Regions from separate parts of the Sphingomonas sp. LH128 genome, predicted to be linked through region 3. Evidence: riboswitches for the same ligand, from Rfam matches in the RefSeq annotation. Region 3 holds a riboswitch; each other region holds the start of a gene.
What was found. A riboswitch is a leader RNA that binds a small molecule or an ion and turns the genes downstream of it on or off. The one in region 3 is predicted to bind cobalamin.
Positions count from the first base shown of each region.

Region 1 (7,401 bases), on a different contig from region 3:
TGAAATGGCGCGCCGGTTACCGCTGGCGCGCCATCCCTCCCCGGGATAAAGACATGGAAACACTCGCCGTCACGGAAAACAACATGGGCGAATATGGGGCACCCGACCGCGTTCTGATCGTCGACGACCACTCGCTGGTCCGCGACGGGCTACGCTCGATCTTCGACGATGCCTTCCCCGACTGCACGATCCTCGAAGCGGACAGCCTCGAAGCGGCGCTGCGGGTGCTGGACGAAGCGGGCGACGTCGATCTCGTGCTGCTGGACCTCAACATCCCCGACGTCTCGCACCTCTCCGGCCTGCAGGCGGTGCGGGACAAGTTCCCCGCCACTCCGGTGGTTATGGTCTCCGGCGTGACCGACCGCAACGTGGTGCGCGACGCGCTGGCGGCGGGCGCGGCGGGTTTCGTGCCCAAGTCGCTCAAACGCGCCGCGATCGTCGATGCGCTGCAGCAGGTGCTCTCGGGCGAGATCTACATGCCCGACCTGCCCGGAGACGAAAGCGCGGCGGCCGAGGAAGACCTCATCCGCGCCCGCATCGACACCCTCACCCCGCAGCAGCGCGTGGTGCTGGGGCATCTGGTGGCCGGAAGGCTCAACAAGCAGATCGCCTATGAACTCGACGTCTCGATGACGACGGTGAAGGCGCATGTCTCGGCGATCCTGCAGAAGATGAACGTGTTCAGCCGCACGCAGGCGGTGATCATGGCGGGCAAGATCGGCTTTCGCGGGTAAGGAAGCGCTGGCGCTCCGCCGCCGGCGTTCCTAACACTGCCGCCTATGAGCCGAGACCCCTTGCGCCCGCGCGCCGCCTACCGTGCTTTCGTCCCCCTGACGACGCGGTGGCATGACAACGACGTCTACGGCCACGTGAACAACGTGGTCTATTATTCGTACTTCGACACGGCCGTAAACACATGGCTGATCGAGGCGGGCCTGCTCGATATCGAGACCGGCGACCCGATCGGCGTCGTGGTGGAGACCGGCTGCCGCTATGCCGCCTCGGTGCATTTCCCGCAAAAGCTGGAAGTCGGCATGACGGTCGCGAAGCTGGGCACCAGCAGCGTGTCTTATCACCTCGGCCTGTTCGTCGAGGGCTCGGAGGAACCGGCCGCCGAAGGGCATTTCACGCACGTCTATGTCGGACGCGAAAGCCGCCGCCCGGTAGCCTTGCCCGATAACTGGCGCGAGAAGCTGGCTAAGCTAGCCTGATCAAGCAGGGCCTTCGACAAGCTCAGGCTGAGCGGGGTTCGGGGGTAAAACTACTCTTTAATCCGCTCAGCCTGAGCTTGTCGAAGGCCCCACAGTCACAGCACGTCCATCTGCCGCAGCAGCGCCCGCAGCTGCGCCGGCTTCACCGGCTTGTTCAGCAAGGGCAGCGCCAGTTCAGCCAGTTGCGCCTTGGTTTCCGGCCCGCGATCGGCGGTGATGACCATCGCCGGGACCGCCCGCCCCGCCTTCTCGCGCAGCATCGCCACCGCGCGGTCACCGGTCAGCCGGTCATCGAGGTGGTAGTCCACGATCAGCATCGCCGGTCCCTGCTCCAGCGCAGCCAGTGCGGCCGCGTCGGATGGATCGTTGGCGGTCACCACGTCCAGCCCCCAGTTCTCCAGCAGTGCTTCCATGCCCGCAAGGATGCCCGGATCGTTGTCGATCACCAGAACCAGCCCGCCTGCCCCGGCGCGCGGAGCGGCGGGCATCGCGCCCGGCTCCTCCAGCGAGGCAACCGGGTCCACGCGCGGCAGGCGGATCGAGAAGGCCGCGCCCGCCCCCGGCGCAGTGTCGAGTTCGATCCCGTGGCCCAGCATCGTCGTGACGCGGCGCACGATGGCGAGGCCGAGGCCCTTGCCGGGTATCTTCTGCGTCTTGCCGACGCGGCGGAACTCCTCGAAAATCTCGTCGCGATCGACCTCGGCGATGCCCGGCCCGGTATCGCGCACGGTGACGACGACGTCCGCGCCCTGCTCCACCACCTCCACCGTCACGCTGCCCTGCTCGGTATAGCGGATCGCGTTGGACACGAAGTTCTGCAGCACCCGGCGCAGCAGGCGCGCATCGGAGCGCACCCACAGCGCGGTATGGGGCACCGTGAACGCCAGCCCGCCCGCGCTCGCCAGCGGCGCGAACTCCACGCGCAGCGCCGAGAGGATCGCCCCGAGCGACAGGTCCGCGAACTCGGGCTGGATCGCCCCCGCATCGAGGCGCGAAATCTCGAACAGCGCTTCGAGCAAATCCTCGACCGAATCGAGCGCGGTGGATGCCTGATGCACCAGCGAACGCGGCCGTTCGGCCATGGCCTGACCGTCCATCGCCGAAACGAACAGCCGCGCCGCATTCAGCGGCTGCAGCAGGTCGTGGCTGGCCGCCGCGATGAAACTGGTCTTGGAGCGGTTCGCCGTCTCCGCCTCGTTCTTCGCCTCGACGAGCTGGCGGTTCACCTCGACCAGTTCGGCGGTGCGCTCGGTGACGCGGCGCTCCAGCGTTTCGGCAGTCTCGGTCAGCGAGCGTTCGAACTGGATATGATCGGTCACATCATCGAACGTGAAGACCATGCCGCCGTTCTTGAGCGATACCGAACGGACGGTGAAATAGCGCCCGCGCATCGTGCAGTTGGCGACGACCCGCGCGCCGCCGCCCTCGCGCCAGTCGAGCGCTTCCACCCGGTCCAGCCCGCATTCGCCGGTGCACCAACCCGACAGCGCCTCATGCGTGTCGATGGCGGGACCGTCCTCGGCCAGCGCCAGCACCGTGAGCATGCCCTCGTTCCACGCCTGAAGCTGGCGCTGGGCGTCGAAAAGGCAGACGCCTTCGGAGAGCGTATCCAGCGTCGCCTGCAGCGCCAGGTTGCGTTCGGCCAGTTCGCGGGCACGCTGGCGGGCATCCTCGGCCTTGACGGTGGTGATGTCGGTATAGATGCCGACGGTGCCGCCTTCGGTCGTGCGCAGCTCGTTGATCTGGATCCAGCGGCCGTCGGCCAGCGCCTGCACGTGCGCGCCCTGCGCCCGCTGATGCTGCGCCATGCGGTCCTTGAGCCAGCGCTCGGGTGCCATGCGCGAGCCCATGGTGGCGCCGGTCTGCGCGAGGCGGCTGGCGAGTTCGGCGAATTCGGGCGCATCGCCCTGCACGCCTTCGAAATTGGGAAAGATCTTCAGGTAAGCGCGGTTGCACAGGACCATACGGTCTTCCGCATCGAACAGCGCGAAGCCGTCCGACAGCGATTCAATGGCATCGCGCAGCATCACGCGGGCGGCGGTGGCATCGCCATGAGCGGCGGCGAGCTGCGCATTGACCGTGTTGAGCCGCTCCAGCGCCACCTCCAGCGCGCCGGTGCGGTCGCGCACCATGGCGTCGAGCGAGATCGCCGTCTCGAACATCGAGAACGCCCCGCCCTGCATGTCGGTGGAGCGCTCCACGCGGTCCATCAGCGCGGCGTTGATCTTCTCCAGCTGCGCGATGCGGGCGCGCAGGCGGGCGGTTTCGGTGTCGCGGGTTTCGGGGTCAGTCAGGGCCATGATCGTCTCCCGACCTCACACCCCCTTCGCCATTGCGAGCGCAGCGAAGCAATCCAGGGCGGTTTGCGCGGCTCTGGATTGCCGCGCTACGCTCGCAATGACGAAGGTTGGGGTACATGGTTGTGCTTACGCCGGGACCGAACCTAGCACACCCGCCAGCGCGGCTTCGATGGCCGCGCGGTCCAGCCCCTTCTGGCCGATCACCACCAACTGCGTGCGGCGGGGCTCTTCGGCCTTCCAGGCGCGGTCGAAGAAGTGCTGGATGCGCGGGCCGACGCCCTGCAGGACGAGGCGGCTGGGCTTGCCCGCCAGCGCGACCATGCCCTTCACGCGCAGCACGTCGTGCGCGGCGATCTGTTCCTTCAGGCCTACCAGCAGCGCGTCGATATCGGCCACTTCGCCGCCGTTCAGGATGAAGGTGTCGAAGTCGTCATGGTCGTGATCGTCGTCGAGGCCGTCGATATGCGACTTGCGGCTGTCGAGGTCGTCCTCGGCCGCCGCGACGATGCCGAGCAGCGCGGCGATGTCGACCGCGCCGTGGTCCGCGCGCACGATCTTGACGCCGGGGCGCGTCTCGGCGGCGACGGTCTTCTCGACTTCGGCCAGCACGGCCGCATCGACGAGGTCGGTCTTGTTGAGCACCACCATGTCGGCGCAGCCCAACTGTTCCTCGAACAGTTCCTCGAGCGGGCTGTCGTGGTCGAGGTTGGGATCGGCGGCGCGGGCGGCGGCAAGTGCCTCTTCGTCCGTAGCGAAGCGACCGGCGGCGACGGCATCGGCGTCGATCAGGGCGATCACGCCGTCCACTGTCGCGCGGGTGCGGATGTCCGGCCACTGGAAGGCCTTGACCAGTGGCTTGGGCAGCGCGAGGCCCGACGTCTCGATGATGATGTGGTCGGGCGGGGTCTCGCGGTCGAGCAGCTTCTGCATCGTCGGCAGGAAGTCGTCGGCCACGGTGCAGCAGATACAGCCGTTGGCGAGTTCAAGGATATCGTCCTCGGGGCAGGCCTCGTCATTGCAGCCCTTGACCAGTTCGCTGTCGACGCCGACGTCGCCGAACTCGTTGATGACGAGGGCGAGGCGGCGGCCCTTGGCGTTCTGCAAAAGGTGGCGGATCAGCGTGGTCTTGCCCGCGCCGAGGAAGCCGGTGATGACGGTGGTGGGTACTTTGCTCAAGGGTCTCACTCCCGCGCCGGCGACTTCTCGCGGCGGGGCGTACCGGCGCTTTCGCGCCGGCGCGGGGCAGGGGCGACGGACAGGCGCGAAGACGCCCGGCGACCTGCTCCGCCGCGGCCCCGGGCCGCATGCGTGTCGTCGCTCAGACGGTGAACCGTGCCGCGGCCATCCCCTGGACCAAGGCAAGAGCGACCAGACGCCGGCAGGTCTCCTGGCTCGCGGGTCACAGCTTGATGCACGGCCTTCCCGAAGCCTCGCATGTCGCAGCGTCCGGCCTCAGTGGCTGCCCGTCCCGCTGGGGACAGGCGATGTGCATCGCGCTCGCCGCTTACAGTTGCAGGGACAGCTGCGGATTCGAACGGCGAACCGTTCCCACCGCCTTCCCTTTTAAGCCCCTTGCGGGGCACCGGCGCGATCTTGTTCCCGGCGGATACCGGGAGGCAGGGGTGGGCGCAAGTGTTGGTTTCAGCGTGCCGGAAGGATGCGGGCGCGGCATTCTCCGAAACCGATGGAAACGAAGCCGTCAGCGGCGGCGGTGGCGGTGATGGAGATTTCGTCGCCGTCCTCCAGGAACGTGCGGGTCTCGCCACTGGCCAAGGTGAGGGGCGACTTGCCGCCCTGCGACAATTCCATGAGGCTGCCGAAACCCTCTCGCTCGGGAGCGGAAATCGTGCCGGTGCCGAGCAGGTCGCCGGGCGTCAGGTTGCAGCCGTTGGATGCATGGTGCGCGACCATCTGGTTCACCGTCCAGTACATGTTGGTCGCCGGGCCGTGGCTGAGGCGATGGGGCGGAAGCCCGGCCTTGCGCATGGCCTGCGTGGTCAGGTGGACCTGCAGCATGACGCCCAGCGCGCCGTGGGCCTGATCATCCGCGTCAGACAGATAGGGCAGGGGCTGCGGGTCGCCTTCCGGTCGGGGCGGCTGGGCCGCGCGGAAGGGCGCGAGGGCTTCGGGCGTGACGACCCATGGCGAAATCGTCGAGTGGAAGTTCTTCGACAGGAACGGGCCGAGCGGCTGGTATTCCCACCCCTGCACATCGCGCGCGGACCAGTCGTTGAGCAGGCAAAAACCGGCGATATGCTGCGCAGCATCGGTGATCGGCACGGGCTCGCCGAGGTCGTTGCCGCTGCCGATCCAGACGCCCATCTCCAGTTCGTAGTCGAGCCTTGCAGTCGGCGCGAAGATCGGCGCATCGGCCTCGGGCGGCTTGCGCTGGCCGGTGGGTCGCACGACCGGTACGCCCGAGGGACGGATCGAGGACGCGCGGCCGTGATAGCCGATCGGCACGTGCTTGTAGTTGGGCAGCAGCGGGTTGTCCGGGCGGAACTGGCGGCCGATGTTGTTGGCGTGATGGATACCGACATAGAAGTCGGTGTAGTCGCCGATGCGCGTGGGCAGGTGCAGCATGCAGGCTTCGACCGGGTGCAGCATGGGCTCGATGACCGGCCGCCTGGCTTCGTCGCAGAGCAGGTCGGAGAGGGCATGGCGCAGGGCGCGGCGGTCTTGCGCGGGAATGGCCAGCAGGCGGGCCATGCTGGCGTCGCTGCAGATTTCTGTGAGGTTCAGCGGGATGAGTCGTGCCGCCGCCAGCGCGCCGAGGTCGAGGATCCGGTCGCCGATTGCCACGCCGATCCGAGTTCCCGGCGTTTCAGCCATCGAGAACACACCGAAGGCCAGGTTCTGGACCGGGAAATCGCGGTGGCCGTCGGCGCTTTCGACCCAGCTTTTGCGCGCAGGGTCATGGGTTTCGTCGATGGTCCACCAGTTCACAGGTCGCTCTCCATATTCTCTCGTCGTCCCGGACTTGATCCGGGACCGCTGGCCTTGAACAGTCCACCTTTCGATGAGCGCAGACCAGCAAGGTCGCATCTAAAGACCGCCAGCGGTCCCGGATCAAGTCCGGGACGACGATCTTCGTCAACCCATCGGCGGCTGGGGCACGTCCAGGCGCGCGATCAGGCCGCCTTCGGGCGCGGCGGCGAAGGAGAGCTGGCCGTCGAAGCGCGCCATCAGCCGGTGCGCGGTCGGGATGCCGAGGCCGAAGCCCTTGGTGTCCCGCGCCCGCGCCGCGTCGAGGCGGAAGAACGGGTCGAGGATCGCCTCGAAATAGGCGGAAGGGATGCCCGGCCCGGAATCGGCGATCTCGATGCGCCAGTGCCCTTCGTGGCGGATCACCGCGACCTGAGCCTCGCCGCCGAACTGGATGGCGTTCTCCACCAGCGCCGCCAGCGCCAGTTCCACCGGCTCGCGGAAGGTCCGGGCGAGGGTGGGGACGGAGGCGTCGAAGCGGGCGCGCGTCCCGTAAGGATGCAGCACGTGCGCAACCACTTCGGTGAGGTCCAGCGTCTCGGGCTCGGCGTCGAGATGCTGCGCGCGCAGGAAGCGCTGCAGCGAGGCGAGCAGGGCCTCCATCTCGTCCACGCTTGCAAGGATCACCCCGCCCAGTTCGGCATCGTCGATGAGTTCCGCCGCGACCTTCTGGCGCGAGAGCGGCGTGCGCAAGTCGTGGCTGATCGCCTCGAACGACCTGGCCTGATCCTGCAGCAGCCGCGCGATGCGCTCCTGCATGAGGTTCATGGAGTGTGCGAGCTGGCGCAAGTCCGGGGTGCCACCCTCGGCGATGACCACTTGCCGGCCCCGACCGATGGCGTCGGCGGCATCGCTCATGCGGCGCAGCGGGCGGGTCAGCACGTGCAGCGCGGCGAGGCCGATGG
Region 1 is NZ_ALVC01000176.1:24,270-31,670, reverse strand. Features, by position in the region: gene LH128_RS15000 (response regulator transcription factor) at 54-734, shown strand; gene LH128_RS14995 (acyl-CoA thioesterase) at 780-1,211, shown strand; gene LH128_RS14990 (PAS-domain containing protein) at 1,307-3,511, opposite strand; gene cobW (cobalamin biosynthesis protein CobW) at 3,638-4,687, opposite strand; cobalamin riboswitch at 4,872-5,113, opposite strand; gene fahA (fumarylacetoacetase) at 5,153-6,457, opposite strand; gene LH128_RS14975 (sensor histidine kinase) at 6,605-7,401, opposite strand, start outside.
Region 1: linked by a shared signal. The riboswitch ahead of cobW (cobalamin biosynthesis protein CobW) and the one ahead of LH128_RS11685 (TonB-dependent receptor) in region 3 are both predicted to bind cobalamin.

Region 2 (7,401 bases), on a different contig from region 3:
AGCTGGCTGGACTTGCGATCGATCCCCAGCGTGTAGTGATAGCGCATGAAGAAGAACCCCGCGTCCATGTCGCGCGGGATGCGGGCGCCGGTCTGCGGGTCGAGCCGGTGCGTGGTGGCCTTGCCCGCGCGGTCGGTCCAGACGAGGCGGAGCACCTGCTCGCGCGGGGTGGGGATGACGATGCGCCACTGCCGTGCATCGGGCGCGACGCGGGTGAGGTACGCGCGGCCCATTCGCACCGCATGGGTGCGGTCGATGGTGACGGGAGAGCGCAGTTCGGGCGTCGTCCAGAGATTGATCTCGGTGTAGAACACCGCCAGCGATCCCGTCAGCAGGACGCCGAACAGCACCCAGCCCAGCAGCAGCCCGCACCAGGTATGAAGCCAGCCCATCGACTGGCGCAGGGTGTCCTTCATCGCCCCAGCCCCAGCAGCAGGCCCATGGGCAGCGCCGTGCCCACGAGCAGTTCGCACCAGATGCGCGTGACGCTGCGGACCGCGAAGGCCCGCAGGATCACCGCGACGAACACCATGAAGGCAAGGCAGGTGGCGAGGATGTTCGCGTCCACGCCGTCCATCGGCAGCACGCGCACGGCTGCGCCGATCCACGCGTAGCACAGCGCGTAGGCGCCGACGGTGGCCGCCAGCACGCGCGCGGCGATCGCGCGCCAGTTCGGCTCTCGCCCTGGCTTCGGCCTCCCCGCCACGGTCAGAACCGCTGCTCGAAGGTGACCGCGACGCTGCGCGGCTCACCCAGGACCCACTGCGAGGTGGAGTAGCTGTTCTGGACGTAGATCCTGTCGAAGACGTTGCGCAAGTTGAGCGTCACGCTCGTCTTCTCGGCAAGGTCGTAGCGGGCCGAAGCATCGACCAGCGTATAGGCCGGGATGAGCCGGGTATTGGCGGCGTCGGAGTATCGCTTGCCGACATACCGCAGGCCCGCGTCCAGATGCAGCGGCTGCACCGGCCGCCATGACAGCCACAGGTTGGCCGCCTTTTCCGCGACGCCGATGGGCATGTTGCCGTCCCGGCTGACCAGCGCGGTGCCGACCAGTTCGTCGAAGTCGTCGTACCGCGCGTTCAGGATCGTGCCGTTGGCGAGCACGCTGAAGTCCTTCGTCACCGCCAGTCCGAACGAGGCCTCGACGCCGTAGGAAGATTGCTGTCCGACCTGCACCGACACCGTGGGATCGTTGGCGGATCGGGTCAGGATCTTCTTCTTGACGATGCGATAGCCTGACAGCGTGAACTCGCCGCGTCCGTCCAGGAAAGTCGCTTTGACCCCGGCCTCCCACTGGCGCCCGGTGGAAACGTCAAAGCTGGTCTGCGCCAGTGTCGCCGTGAGGAACGCCGTCACCGGGTCCGCCGCCGCCGAATACTGCGCATAGAGCGAGATCGTGTCGCTGGGGTTGTAGACCAGCCCCGTGCGCCAGCTGGTGCTCGGGTAGCGGGCGGTGTAGTCCGCCGCCGGATCGAGGGCATCGTGCCGCTCGGTCTTCGGGCGATCGTAGCGCAGCCCCGTCACCAGCGAGAGCCGGTCGGACAGCGAGAGCCGGCTTTCGCCGAACAGCGCCCATTGCTGCACATCGGTCTTGTACTTGTAGCGGGTGCCGAATGTGCCGTCGAGGAACGTGCCCGGCGTATAGTCGTAAGGATCGACGAGGTCGAAGCGGCTGTTGGGCGAACTGTCGGTGCGCAGCAGCGAGCCGGTGTTGTACTCGCCGCCCAGGCTCAGGCGGTGGTCCATGCCCAGCAGCGTATGATCGAACACCGCGTTGAAGCGGTCGCCCCACTGCTTCGTCTTGTAGACAATCTCCAGATAGCTCGAGCGGCGGATCTGGTCGCCGGACCAGGCATAGCCCTCGGCATTGCGCCAGTGCTTGAAGCCGGTGAGGTAGTAGGCGACGTTGGTGATCGTCACCCCCTCGGCCGGTGTCCATTCGGCCTTGGCCTGGGTCCAGGCATCGTCGAAACGCAGCGAGCGGTCGGCGATGTTGTAGTTCTTCTTGCGGATGTCCCGCACCAGCTTGCCGTCTCGCAGCGGAGTGCCGTACCAGATCGTCGGGTCGAGGTCGGCGCGGTCGTGCGTCAGCGTCAGCACGAGGTCGTCGCGCGCCTGCCAGCGCAGCGCCGCCGAAAGCGCAAGACTGCGCGATTGCCCGCGCTCCATCCACCCGTCCGAACGGTTGTAGCTGAGATCGACGCGGTACGAGAGCCTGTCTCCGATCGGCCCGCCGATCCCGCCCGCCGCCGCATAAGTATCGAATGAACCGCCGCTGAGACGGACCTCGCCTTCGAACTGCTCGGTATTGGGCTTCTTGCGCACGACGTTGATCGCGCCGCCGATGCCGCCCTCTCCATAGAGGACCGACGCCGCACCGCGCAGGACCTCGATCCGCTCGGCCATCCACGGGTCGGCGGGGAAGGTCTGCGTGGTCGTCGTGTAGACGCGCATCCCGTCGTAGAGCTGCATCACCGAGGTGTAGCCGGTGAACCCGCGCGAACTCAGCGAGTAACCGAAGGCCGAGCTGTTGTTGATGAGCCCCGGTGCGCGCGCGGCTGCGGCAACCACGGTGCGGTCGCCCAGGCTGCGGATCATCTCCCTGGTGATGACGTCGACGCTGGCCGGCGTCTGCATCGGCGTGAGGCCGAGGCGGCTGGAGGCGTCGGCCTGCTGGCCGAGTTGCAGGACACCCGCCTTGCGCGCGGTGACGACGATGTTGCCCGCATCCGTGTTATTGGCATTCTCCGGCGCCGTCTCGGCGGCTTCCTGCGCCTCAGCCGAAGTCGCGGACATGCCAAGCATGCAGAATGACGCGCCCGAAGCAATCAGGCCGGAAAGAAGCGATCTCGTATTCATGTTGTAACCCCCGTTGCGTTTCCCAGTCGAACGGACAGGTTCCCGCGAGAGGGGTGTCCCCCCGCACGGGTGCAGCGGCGGAATCCGGGCGCGAACGAGCGACCGGCGAAACCCACCGTTGCGGCCTGGCCGCAAGTTCGTCGCTCAGACGGAGTACACCGTGCCGCGGCCATCCCCTGGACCAAGGCAAGAGCGACCGGACGCTGGCAGGTCTCCTGGCTTACGGGTCGTCACGCGATGCACGGCCTTCCCAGGCCTCGCAGGAGTTAGCGTCCGGCCCAGTGGCTGCGGCAGGGCACATTGGCCTGCCGCGATATGCATCGCGCTCACCGCTTACAGTTGCAGGGACAGCCTCGGCTTCGAGGGGTAGCCCCTCTCACCGCGTTCCCTTTTAAGCCCCTTTCGGAAGGCACCAACGCGATCGTGTCCCCCTTTTCGGAGGGACGGGCGGGGGATTATTCGCTGCGCGCACGATTTGCAAGCCGTTCGCGTGGGGCCTTCCGAAAGCCCGTCCTGCGAGTTTTCGGTTGCAACCTTGCTTTTCATTTTGGGCAACCCGTGCAATTTGCGGTGCCGATGACTGATCCACGACTCACCCTGATGGAAGCCATAGCCACGCGAAAGTTCGTGACGGCGCGTTACAACGGCAACACGATCACGCTTGCCCCGCACATGCTGTTCGAAAGGCACGGCGATCTTGTCGTCAGTGCCATGAACCCCGCGAAGGCACGCCGCAGCGACGAGGAGCCGGGTCTCGGCCAGTTCAAGCTGGCGGGCCTCTCGTCGATGGAACTGCTGAACGAGCACTTCGAGCCTCTGCCCTCCTACGACGGTACGCCCCCGCGCAGCGACGATTCCCTGATCCTTTCGGTCTGATCGCCCGATATCGCCAAGGTGATCGGCGGGTAGCTTCTAAAGTGTGCCCCATGTCTTCATGATCCCCTCCGAACGCCGCGCGATGACGCGGCACGGGATGAGGGAGAAGACATGCAGGCGCAGGACATCGTCGCAGCGGCAAGCGAACGGACCGGATTGAGCGACTTCGGCGATCCCGCGATCCTCGAAGGGCTTGGCGTGTTGCTGAAGTCCTACGAGGACGAAGCCAGATTCACCGAAGCGGGCATGGCGCGATCGGTCGATGCACTGGTGGCCGCGATGGCGAACCGGATGCGCGTGGAGGACTGGCTGGCGCGCCACCCCGAACTTCTGGAGCGCCCGGTCGAGAAGCCGCTGTTTGTCTTCGGCCTTCCGCGTACCGGCACCACGCTGGCGATCAACCTGCTGGAAGCCGACCCGGCGCGCCGCGCGTTCCTGCGCTGGGAAGCGTTCGATTCGGTGCCGCCGCCGCTGGTGCAGGAACTTCACGCCGGTCCCCGTCACGATGCCTGCCAGACGCGAACGCTGCAGGGGCTGAAGTACGCGCCGCAGATCGCCGCGATCCATTACGAGGAGGCCGACAGCCCGACCGAGTGCCAGTTCGCCATGGCGCCGTCGTTCTGCGCGCAGCTCTACGATTCCCAGGCGGACATTCCGGGCTACCACCGCTGGTTCCTGGACGAGGCCGACTACGCGCCCGCCTTCCGCTACGAAAAGCGGCTGCTGCAGCTGCTTCAGGCCAATGCCCCGGGGCGCTGGACGCTCAAGAACCCCTGGCACCCGTTGTTCCTCGATGCCCTGACGGCCGAGTTTCCTGACGCGCAACTGGTCATGACGCACCGCGATCCGGTCGAAGTGCTGGGCTCGGCCTGCAGCCTCGTCAAGGAAGTGCGGCGGATGTACAGCGATCAGGTCGATCTTCGGGCCATCGGAGAGAATCTGTTGGAGACGTTCGACCTGATGATCGCGCGGTCGAACGCCTTTCGTGCGAAGCACGGGCACGATGCGATCTTCGACGTGCAGTATCGCGATCTGGTGCGCGACCCGCTCGCCACGGCGCAGGGCATCTACGAAAGGTTCGACGAGCCTTTCACGCCGCAAGCCCGCGCAGCCATGGAAGCCTACCTGGCTGCAAACCCCAAGGGCAAGCACGGCAAGCACGAATATGACCTGGCCGAATTCGGCCTCAGCCGCGAAGGCGTCCGCGAGCACTTTCGCGACTATATCGAGCAGTACGAGATCGCGGTGCGGGCGTGATCGATACGGGTGAAGGCATCGTCACCTGACCCTGCTTCGTCATCCCCGCGAAGGCGGGGACCCATCTGACGATCGTGCAACAGGCGCCGTCAGGAGATGGGTTCCCACTTCACGGTAATGACGGTGATATGTTGGAGACGGATGCGCGTAGGCTGCGCAACTGCGTGGGCGACTGGCCGAACCAGCGCCTGCAGCTGCGGGAGAATACTGCCTGTTCCGCGAACCCCAGCTTCTCGGAAATGCCGCGGAAATCGATACCGGTCTGCTGCAGGTAGTACAGCGCCAGATCGCGGCGGACATCGTCCTTGACCGCCTGGAAGCTGGTGCCCTCCTGCTTCAGTCGCCGACGCAGGGTCCGGTGATGAATGGCGAGGGTGCGGGCGATTTCGGCACTGCCGCAGTCGTCCCGGGTCAGCTTGCGCAGGATCAGCCCGCGCACTTCGGCGTCCACGGGTGGACGCTGCTTCGGGAAAGTCCTCTCGATGTAGGCGACCAGATCGCTGCGGACCTGCGCGTTCTGGGTGAGCACCGGGGTGGCAAGGTCCCGGTCGGAGAACGTGATCCCGTCTGCGGGCTCGCCGAAGTGCACGTCGCAGCCGAAGTAGCGGCGATATTCGGCCGGTCGCGACACGGGTTCATGCCGAAAATGGATACTGCGCGCGCGGGCATAGTCGCCGGTCATCTCCATCGCCTCGAGATGGCCGACCAGCAGAATCTGTTCGATGGCCTGAATACGGTCGCGGCTGGTTTCGAGAAGCAGTTCGTGCCCGGCAAAGATGGTGCCCTCTTCAGGCTCGGGTCGCAGCCACACACGCGCGGCGCGGCTGTGAGCGTTCGTATGGGCACTGGCGAAGCGCAGGGCGTCTCCGAATGTCTTCGAATTGCGCATGGTATTGCCCAGCGGCCCGAAAATCGCGCCGCCGCGTTGCCGCAACGCCAGCCGCATTCCGAAATCGGGACAGTTCAGGCGATCTGCGGCAAGCGCCAGTAACCGGATCGCCTGCGGATAAGTCAGCTCCGCAGCGTCGTCGCGAAAGTCCTTTGCTGCCATTCCGACCAGTGGCAGCAGTTCGCCGACATCGCCGCCGAGGGATTGCACCAGTTCCGGGAAATGGCGCAGCAGCGGAATGTTGAGCTTCGAAAACTCGGCATCGGCGATCAGCGGCATCGGCAGGTCCTTCGCACCGCCGGCAGCGTGCGGTGATCGGAGGCGTCCGGCGTAAGCGATCCGCCTCTGCGGCTATGGCTGCATCGCCTGTCCACATCGGTCAAGGGACAGGCAGGCCGCCCGGGCGATCATCGAGGATACGCGGGCGGGCCGGCCGAGCGGCGTCAGACCCTCTCGACCGCCAGCGCCAGTCCCATGCCGACACCGATGCACAGCGTTGCGAGGCCGCGCCTGCCGCCGGTCTTCTCCAGCTGGTGCACGAGGCTCATGGCGATGCGCGCGCCCGACATGCCCAGCGGATGACCCAGTGCGATGGCGCCGCCGTTGGGGTTCACGTGCGGCGCATCGTCGGGCAGGCCAAGCCCGCGCATGACTGCAAGGCCCTGGCTGGCGAAGGCCTCGTTCAACTCGATCGCGTCGAAGTCGCCGATGGTCAGGCCAAGCCGCTCCATCAGCTTAAGCGTCGCGGGCAGGGGGCCGATCCCCATGACGCGCGGCTCGACGCCGACGGACGCCATGCCGAGGATACGCGCGCGCGGCGTCAGCCCATGTGCCCTGGCCGCCGCCTCGCTGGCGACGAACATCGCCGCCGCGCCGTCGTTGATGCCGGACGCATTGCCTGCCGTGACGGTGCCTTCGGGACCAAACAAGGGCTTCAGCTTGGCCAGCGTCTCGATCGTGGTGTCGGCGCGGGGATGTTCGTCGATCGACACCTCCAGCGTCTCGCCGCGCTTCTTCCCCGGCACGGTGACGGGGACGATTTCCTCCGCGAAGAAGCCGCTCGCCTGCGCCGCGGCGGCGCGCTGCTGGCTGCGCAGGGCGAAGGCGTCCTGGTCGGCGCGGCTGATGCCGAAGTCCTCGGCAACGTTTTCGCCGGTGCGCGGCATCGTCTCGGTGCCGTAGAGCGCATCGAGCGCCGGGTTGACGAAGCGCCAGCCCATCGTCGTGTCTTCCAGCTTCTGCGCGCGGCCGAAGGCACCGTCGGACTTGCCCATGACGAAGGGCGCGCGCGTCATGTTCTCGACGCCGCCCGCGATGGCGAGCGCCATCTCGTCGTTACGGATCGCCCGCGCCGCAGTGCCGACCGCTTCGAGGCCCGAAGCGCACAGGCGGTTGAGGGTGACGCCGGGGACGGTGTGCGGCAGGCCCGCCAGCAGCAGGCTCATGCGCGCGACGTTGCGGTTGTCTTCGCCCGACTGGTTGGCGCAGCCGTAGAAGACCTCTTCGATCGCGGCCGGGTC
Region 2 is NZ_ALVC01000307.1:6,668-14,068, forward strand. Features, by position in the region: gene LH128_RS22115 (PepSY-associated TM helix domain-containing protein) at 1-416, opposite strand, end outside; gene LH128_RS22120 (hypothetical protein) at 413-706, opposite strand; gene LH128_RS22125 (TonB-dependent receptor) at 709-2,796, opposite strand; cobalamin riboswitch at 3,048-3,289, opposite strand; gene LH128_RS22130 (hypothetical protein) at 3,436-3,735, shown strand; gene LH128_RS22135 (sulfotransferase family protein) at 3,847-4,992, shown strand; gene LH128_RS22140 (AraC family transcriptional regulator) at 5,102-6,160, opposite strand; gene pcaF (3-oxoadipyl-CoA thiolase) at 6,325-7,401, opposite strand, start outside.
Region 2: linked by a shared signal. The riboswitch ahead of LH128_RS22125 (TonB-dependent receptor) and the one ahead of LH128_RS11685 (TonB-dependent receptor) in region 3 are both predicted to bind cobalamin.

Region 3 (7,401 bases):
TCTCGGTACGCCCGAGCCGTTTTCGTGGGATCGCCTGGTGGCACAGGCCCGCGATCTCGCCCGCAAGCCTTATGCGCCGATCGCCGAATCCACGCGCGCAGCCGCCGACTACGATGCGGCCGGGAAGCTGACTTACGGCGATGCCCCGATGGTTGCGGGCAACGTGCGGCTGTTCCCCGCCGTGCGCGGCACCGCGCCCAAACCAGTGACGATCGCGGTGGTCGAGGGCGGGCAGGCGCGCGCGATCGTCGATACCAGCGATCTGTTCGTCGGCGGTCACAACACCGACGCCGTGGGCTTCCGCGTCATGGACGCGACCGGCCGCAGCGACTGGCTGGCATTTCAGGGCGCGAGCTATTTCCGCTCCTCCGGCGACCGCGACCAGTATGGCCTCTCGGCGCGCGCCATCGCCATCGACACCGGCCTTGCCACCGGCGAGGAGTTTCCCGACTTCACCCGCTTCTGGATCGAGCAGACCGGCGCCGACAGCGTGCGCATCCATGCCCTGCTCGACGGGCCGAGCCTTGCCGGGGCCTACGCCTTCGATTGCCGCAAGACGGCGAACGGGGTGACGCAGGACGTCACTGCGGCGCTGTTCCTGCGCAAGGACGTCAAGCAACTGGGCCTCGGCGCTGCTTCGAGCATGTTCTGGTACGATCAGTCGAGCCCCGCCCGCGCGCGCGGCGACTGGCGGCCGGAAATCCACGATTCGGACGGCCTCGCGATCTGGTCGGGCAATGGCGAGCGGGTCTGGCGGCCGCTGGAAAATCCCGCGGTGGCGCGGCTTCATGCGCTGCGTTCGGATTCGCCAAAGGGCTTCGGCCTGCTCCAGCGTGATCAGGCTTTCGATCACTATCAGGACGACGGCGTATTCTACGACCGTCGCCCCTCGCTCTGGGTCGAGCCCAAGGGAGACTGGGGCGCGGGCGCGGTCGGCCTCTACGAAATGCCGACGAACAGTGAGACGCTCGACAATATCGCGCTGTTCTGGCGCGCGGACCGTCCGGCGAAGGCCGGGCAGCGCCGCGATTTCGCCTATCGACTGACCTGGACGTCCAAGGACCCGACCATCGATGGCGGCTCACGCTGCGTCGATGTCTTCGAAGGCCCCGGCGGCAGTCCGGGTTCGCCGCCGCTGGAAGGCGTGCGCAAGTTCGTGTTCGACTTCTCCGGTCCCGCGCTGGCGGGCCTCGACCGGACCAGCGGCGTCACGCCCGATACCGACCTGCCCAAGGCTGCGGTGGTCTCCTCCGTCGCCTATCCGGTGGCGCGCTCGGACGGGCGCTGGAGGGCGATGATCGACGTGCGATCCGCCGCCCTGACCCAGCCCCAGTTCCGTCTTTTCCTCAAGCGCGGCAACTCCGCGCTCAGTGAGACCGTTATCAAGGCCATTGAAACGTGAGTGCGACGCCGATGAACCATTCGCCGATGCTTCCGGCCGAATCGCCCATGGCGATGCCGATCCAGAACTTGTGGGGCAATCCGCCCGGCGCACGCGAGGTGAAAACCGCGCCGCACGGGATGCTGGTCAAGCGCCTGCTGCTGCTCGCGCTCACCGCCGCCATCGGCCTCGCCGCATCGAGCACGGTGCGCATGGAACTCTCGCGCGACGGGCTCGACTGGGTCGAAGCGCTGCTGCTGGTGTTCTTCGTGCCGCTGTTCTGCTGGATCTCGTTCGGCTTCGTTACCGCGACGATGGGCTTCCTCAAGCTCATCACCGGCGAGCATCCCGGCTTCACCGCGCTGCCAAGCCCGGCCTCCAGCCTGCGCCACAAGACCGCCGTGCTGATGCCGGTCTACAACGAGGGCGTCGAGGAAGTCTTCGCCCGCGTACGTGCCATGGCCTACTCGATCGCCGAAGCCGGCGGCGCGCCGTGGATCGACTTCTTCGTCCTCAGCGATTCCAACCCCTTCCACGGCAAGCGCGAGGAAGCCGCCTGGCACGAACTGGCCGACCACGCGCCGATCAAGATCTACTACCGCCGCCGCGAGAAGAACATCGCGCGCAAGCCCGGCAACATCGCCGAATGGGTGAAGCGTTTCGGCGGCGCTTACGAGAACATGCTGATCCTCGACGCCGACTCGATGATGAGCGGCGAGACGATCGTGGGCATGGCCTCGATCATGGAGGAGCGTCCCTCGATCGGCCTGCTCCAGACGGTGCCGATGATCACCAACGCGCGAACCCTGTTCCAGCGCTGGATGCAGTTCGCGAGCGAGGCCTATGGCCCGATCGCGAGCGCCGGGCTGCTGTGGTGGTCGGGGTCGGAGGCCAACTTCTGGGGCCATAACGCGATCGTGCGTACCCGCGCCTTCGCCGAGGCCTGCGGTCTTCCTGAGCTTCCCGGCAAGGCTCCGTTCGGCGGCCATATCCTCAGCCACGACATGCTCGAATCCGCCCTGCTGCGCCGCCGTGGCTGGGCCGTCCACATGGTCATGATCGGCGGTTCCTACGAGGAATTCCCGCCCACGATTATCGACATGGCGATCCGCGACCGGCGCTGGATGCAGGGCAACCTGCAGCACCTGCAGCTCCTCGGCGCCTCGGGCCTGCACTGGGCGAGCCGCCTGCACCTGCTGATTGGCGCCTCGGCCTACCTCACCTCGCCGGGCTGGCTGCTGCTGATCCTGACGATGATCGGCCAGGTCGCGACGCATGGCGATGGCGGCTTCGTCACCCTCGCCCCGCCGAGCGTGCTGGCATTGACGGTGATGCTGCTGTTCGGCCCGAAGATCATGGGCCTGATCTGGGTCCTGGCCGACGGCGAGCGGCGCCGCAGCTTCGGCGGCGGCTTCGCGGCCGTGCGCTCGGTCCTGCTGGAGACGGTACTGGCGATGCTGCTCGCACCGATCACCATGATGACACAGACCAAGGCGCTGCTCGGGCTGCTGCTGGGCATCTCGGCGGGCTGGAACACCCAGACCCGCGATGCCCGCCGCATCACCGTGCGCGAAGTCCTGCCCGACTTGCGTGAGCATCTGCTGCTCGGCGCGGGCCTGACGGCGACGGCGTTCCTCGACATGACGACGGCGATCTGGCTCTCGCCGATCATCGTCGGCCTGTTCCTCTCGCCCTGGCTTATCAGCCTGTCTTCGAGCGAGAACCTCGGCGACAAGGCGGACGCGGCGAAGGTCTTCCGAGTGCCCGAACCCGGCATCGTCGAGGCCAGCGAAGATCCGCGCAAGGACCCCGACCTCCCCAAAGGTCAGTCGCTGGTCGAAGCCTGAACGAAAAACCGCGCCGCCGCTTCGGGAGCGGACGGGAAGTATGCGTGCATGTAGCTCGCGGTGAGCGAGCCGACGCGATAGAGCGCTTCCCCGTCCCGCCCGTCCGGCGTGCTGGCGCGAGCCTCCGGTACGAGCCCGGTTTCCAGCCGCGAATAATGGAACGTGTGCCCGCGCAAGGTCCCTCCCGGCAGCGCGATGTGCTGCATGCCGAGGGCGGCGAAACGCCGCTGCATCGCGGCGTGCCCCTCCAGCAATCCGAGCAGATCGGCCCGATTGCCCTCTACGTCCGTGAGCGATGCGCAAGCGTAGAGCATCCCCCCGCACTCGGCGAGAATCGGCTTCCCCGCCGCATGGTGCGCACGGATGGCATCGAGCATCGGCGCATTCGCGGCAAGCGTCTGCAGATACAGTTCCGGGTAGCCTCCGGGGAGCCAGATCGCCTCGCAATCGGGCAATCGCGCGTCATGAAGCGGTGAGAAGAAGGCGAGCTGCGCGCCTGCCCGTTCCAGCCATCGCAAGTTGGCGTGGTAGATGAAGGCGAAAGCCTCGTCCCGCGCGATGGCGATGCGCAGACCCGCCAGATTGGGGCTTTCCTCCGGGACCTCGGGCGCCGGGAAGCTCACCGGCGGCGGCAGGTCCAGCACGGCATCAGGCAGCAGGCTCGCCGCCCGATCCAGTCGCGCGTCGAGATCCACGACCTCGGCTGCCTGCACCAGCCCGAGGTGGCGTTCGGGCAGCGTCACTCCGGCCTCGCGCGGGAAAGTGCCCAGCCACTTCACCGACGCAGGCACGCCCTGCTCCAGCAATTCCGCGTGCCGCGCGCTGCCGACGCGGTTGGCGATCACCGCATGGACCTCCAGCCCCGGCCGGTAGGTCGCGAGGCCGTGGACCAGGGCGCCGAACGTCTGCGCCATCGCCGATCCATCAACCACCGCCAGCACCGGGAAGCCGAAGCGTTCGGCGAGGTCGGCGGCGCTGGGGTCACCGTCGAACAGGCCCATCGCGCCTTCGACGAGGATCAGGTCGGCCTCGCGCGCCGCTTCGTGCAGGAGGGCGCGGCACTGCGCCTCTCCGCACATGAACAGGTCGAGCTGAAGGACCGGCGCGCCGCTCGCGACTTCGAGCACCATGGGGTCGAGGAAGTCCGGTCCAACCTTGAAAACGTGCACTTTTCTGCCCGCATTGCGGTGCGTTCGGGCCAATGCCGCAGTCACGAGCGTCTTGCCCTGACCCGAGGACGGGGCGCTTACCAGGTACGCCGGGCAGGCGGGGGCATCGTCTTGGCGCGGAGTGTCCATCGATCCCGCACCTATGGTTTCCGGCAGGTCGGCGCAAGCATTGGCCTCTTGCGCGGCGCCCCGGCGCACGATACTTGCCGCGCCGCGACAGGTTCCCCGCGAGGGGATTGAAAGGGAACGCGGGTGAGATACCCGGGCTGCCCCTGCAACTGTAAGCGGAGAGCCGTTCTGCCACATGCCATTGGGGGTGCAAGCCCCTGAGAAGGCGGCCGAAATCGGCGATGACCCGTGAGCCAGGAGACCTGCCCGTCGCCGTCGTTCTTCGACCGGACAGGGTGTGCCGGACGAACGGGGGAAGTGCATTCCTCGCGCAACGACAGCCATCGTTCCGGCGGCCTGAGGGGGCTTGCGGGAGGTGTTGCGCTGCCTGTCCGCGCCCACTGTCCCAATATCCTTCACCGGCCGACGGAGCACCGTCGTTCGCATGAAGGAATACAAGTGAAACAATATCTTATCATTACCACCGCCGCTATCGCACTGCTCGCTTCGGCCTCTCCGGCATTCGCCGACACAGCGGCACCCAACGATACCACAACGGCACCTGGCGATACCGACGGCGACACTCGGCAAGATGACAACATCGTCGTCGGCGCGCTTCGCACCCCCGTCGCGATCGAGCGCGTCTCCGCCACCGTGACCGTGCTGGGCGAGCCCGCGATCGTCGCCCTGCAACCCATCGCCCTGACCGATGCCCTGCTGCGCACCCCCGGCGTCTCGATGTCGCGCAACGGCGGCTACGGCACCACCACCTCGCTGCGCATCCGCGGCGCCGATGCGGGCGAGACCGTCATGGTGATCGACGGCATGCGCCTGTCCGACCCCTCGGCGACGGCGGGCGGCTACGGCTTCTCCAACCTGCTGCTCGACGACGTCGACCGGATCGAGATCCTGCGCGGGCCGCAGTCGATCCTGTGGGGCAGCGACGCGACCGGCGGTGTCGTCAACGTGCGCACCCGCCGCCCGACCGAGCGGCTCGAAGGCAGCTTCGCCGTTGAGGCGGGAACCCATGACAACGTCTCCGCCCGCGCGGGCGTGGGCGGCACCTCGGACCTCATCGACTGGCGCCTCTCCGCCTCGCGTTTCACCACCGACGGTATCTCCGCCCGCGCGAACGGGACCGAGGCCGACGGTTTCCAGCGCAGCGCCGCCAGCGGCACCGTCACGGTGCGCGTCGCCCCCGGCGTCAGCCTCGACTTGCGCGGCTACTGGGCCGACGGGAAGAACGATTTCGACGGCACTTCAGGCGACACCCTCGCTTATGGCACCACGAAGGAATGGTCCGGCTACGCGGGCCTCAACTTCGCGCTGCTGGACGGCAAGCTGGTCAACCGCGTCGCGGTGCTGCAGAACGTCACCGACCGGGAGAACTTCGACCCCACCCGCTCGATCCGCGCGATCACCTTCGACGCGCACGGCCGCCTGCGCCGCTACGAGTACCAGGGCACCTACACCTTCAGCGACGCGATCCAGGCCGTGTTCGGCGCCGAGCGCGAGGAGCAGCGGATGACCACCGCCTCGCCGACGAACTCCGCCACGCCCTATACGCTGACGCCCTACTCGGTGGACATGGACAGCCTTTACGCCGAACTGCGCGTGAGCCCGGTCAAGGGCCTCACCCTCGACGGCGGCGCGCGCTACGATCACCAGTCGCGCTTCGGCGGGCAGACCGTGTGGAGCGCGGGCGCGGCCTATACCCCCAACGGAGGCGCCACGGTGCTGCGCGCCAGCTATGACGAGGGTTTCAAAGCCCCCTCGCTCTACCAGATGTACAGCGCCTACGGCACCGCCGACCTCGCCCCGCAGAAGGCGAAGGGCTGGGAAGTGGGCGCCGAGCAGAACTTCGGCGAGGCCCTGCGCCTCTCCGCAACCTGGTTCCAGCGCGACACCGACAACCTGATCGACTTCGCCTACTGCCCGACCAGTGGAACGCTGCCCGCCGCGTGCTACATCCCCGGCACCACGACCACGCGCTTCGGCTACTACGCCAACGTCAAGACGGCCAAGGCCAGCGGCCTGGAACTCGCCGCGTCGGCGAAGCTGGGCGTGCTGTTTGCCGAGGGCAACTACAGCTGGACCCGCGCCGAGGACCGCACCGAGGGTTCGTCCACCTACGGCCGCCAGCTGCAGCGCGTACCGCGCCACATGGCCAATGCCGAAGCGGGCATCGACCTGCCGCAAGGGCTTCGCGCCAGCGTCGCGGCGCGCTACTCGGGCGAGACCTTCAACGCCGCCACCGGCACCGCGAAGCTGGACGACTACTGGCTGATCGACTTTCGCGCGCAAGTGCGGATCAAGGAGAACCTGATGCTGCAAGGCCGCGTCGAGAACCTGACCGACAAGGACTACCAGACGGCGGCGGGTTATTCCGCACTGGGACGGACGGTCTACGTCGGCGTGCGCAGCCGGTTCTGATGACAAGGAAGGCCCAACCCGAAAAGGCCCACCCCCAGCCCCTCCCGCAAGCGGGAGGGGAGGACCTGCCGGCCGGAACGCGACCGCCTGTGATTGTATCGTCGTCATTCCCGCGAAGGCGGGAACCCATCTCCGGACTTCGCCTCTTGCGACGGCATCAGATGGGTCCCCGCCTTCGCGGGGATGACGGACAGTTTTTCAACCACAGCGGGGTGGGCCTCACCACCAATACCAAGGTGACACCCCCATGCTGACCCCCGTACCTCCCGGCCCTTCGGTGGTCGTCTGCAACACCTGCCGCCACACCGCCGACGCCCGCGAGGACGAGACCGGCCAGCGGGGCGGCGCCCTGCTCGAAGCGGCGATGCGCAGCGTTCAGGCCGCCGACCCCGAACTGCAGGGCGTGCAGATCCAGGCCATGCCCTGCCTCTTCGCCTGCAGCCGCCACTGCACCGTCCACATC
Region 3 is NZ_ALVC01000137.1:2,812-10,212, forward strand. Features, by position in the region: gene LH128_RS11670 (glucan biosynthesis protein) at 1-1,402, shown strand, start outside; gene mdoH (glucans biosynthesis glucosyltransferase MdoH) at 1,414-3,228, shown strand; gene LH128_RS11680 (cobyrinate a,c-diamide synthase) at 3,207-4,526, opposite strand; cobalamin riboswitch at 4,599-4,790, shown strand; gene LH128_RS11685 (TonB-dependent receptor) at 4,965-6,938, shown strand; gene LH128_RS11690 (DUF1636 domain-containing protein) at 7,186-7,401, shown strand, end outside.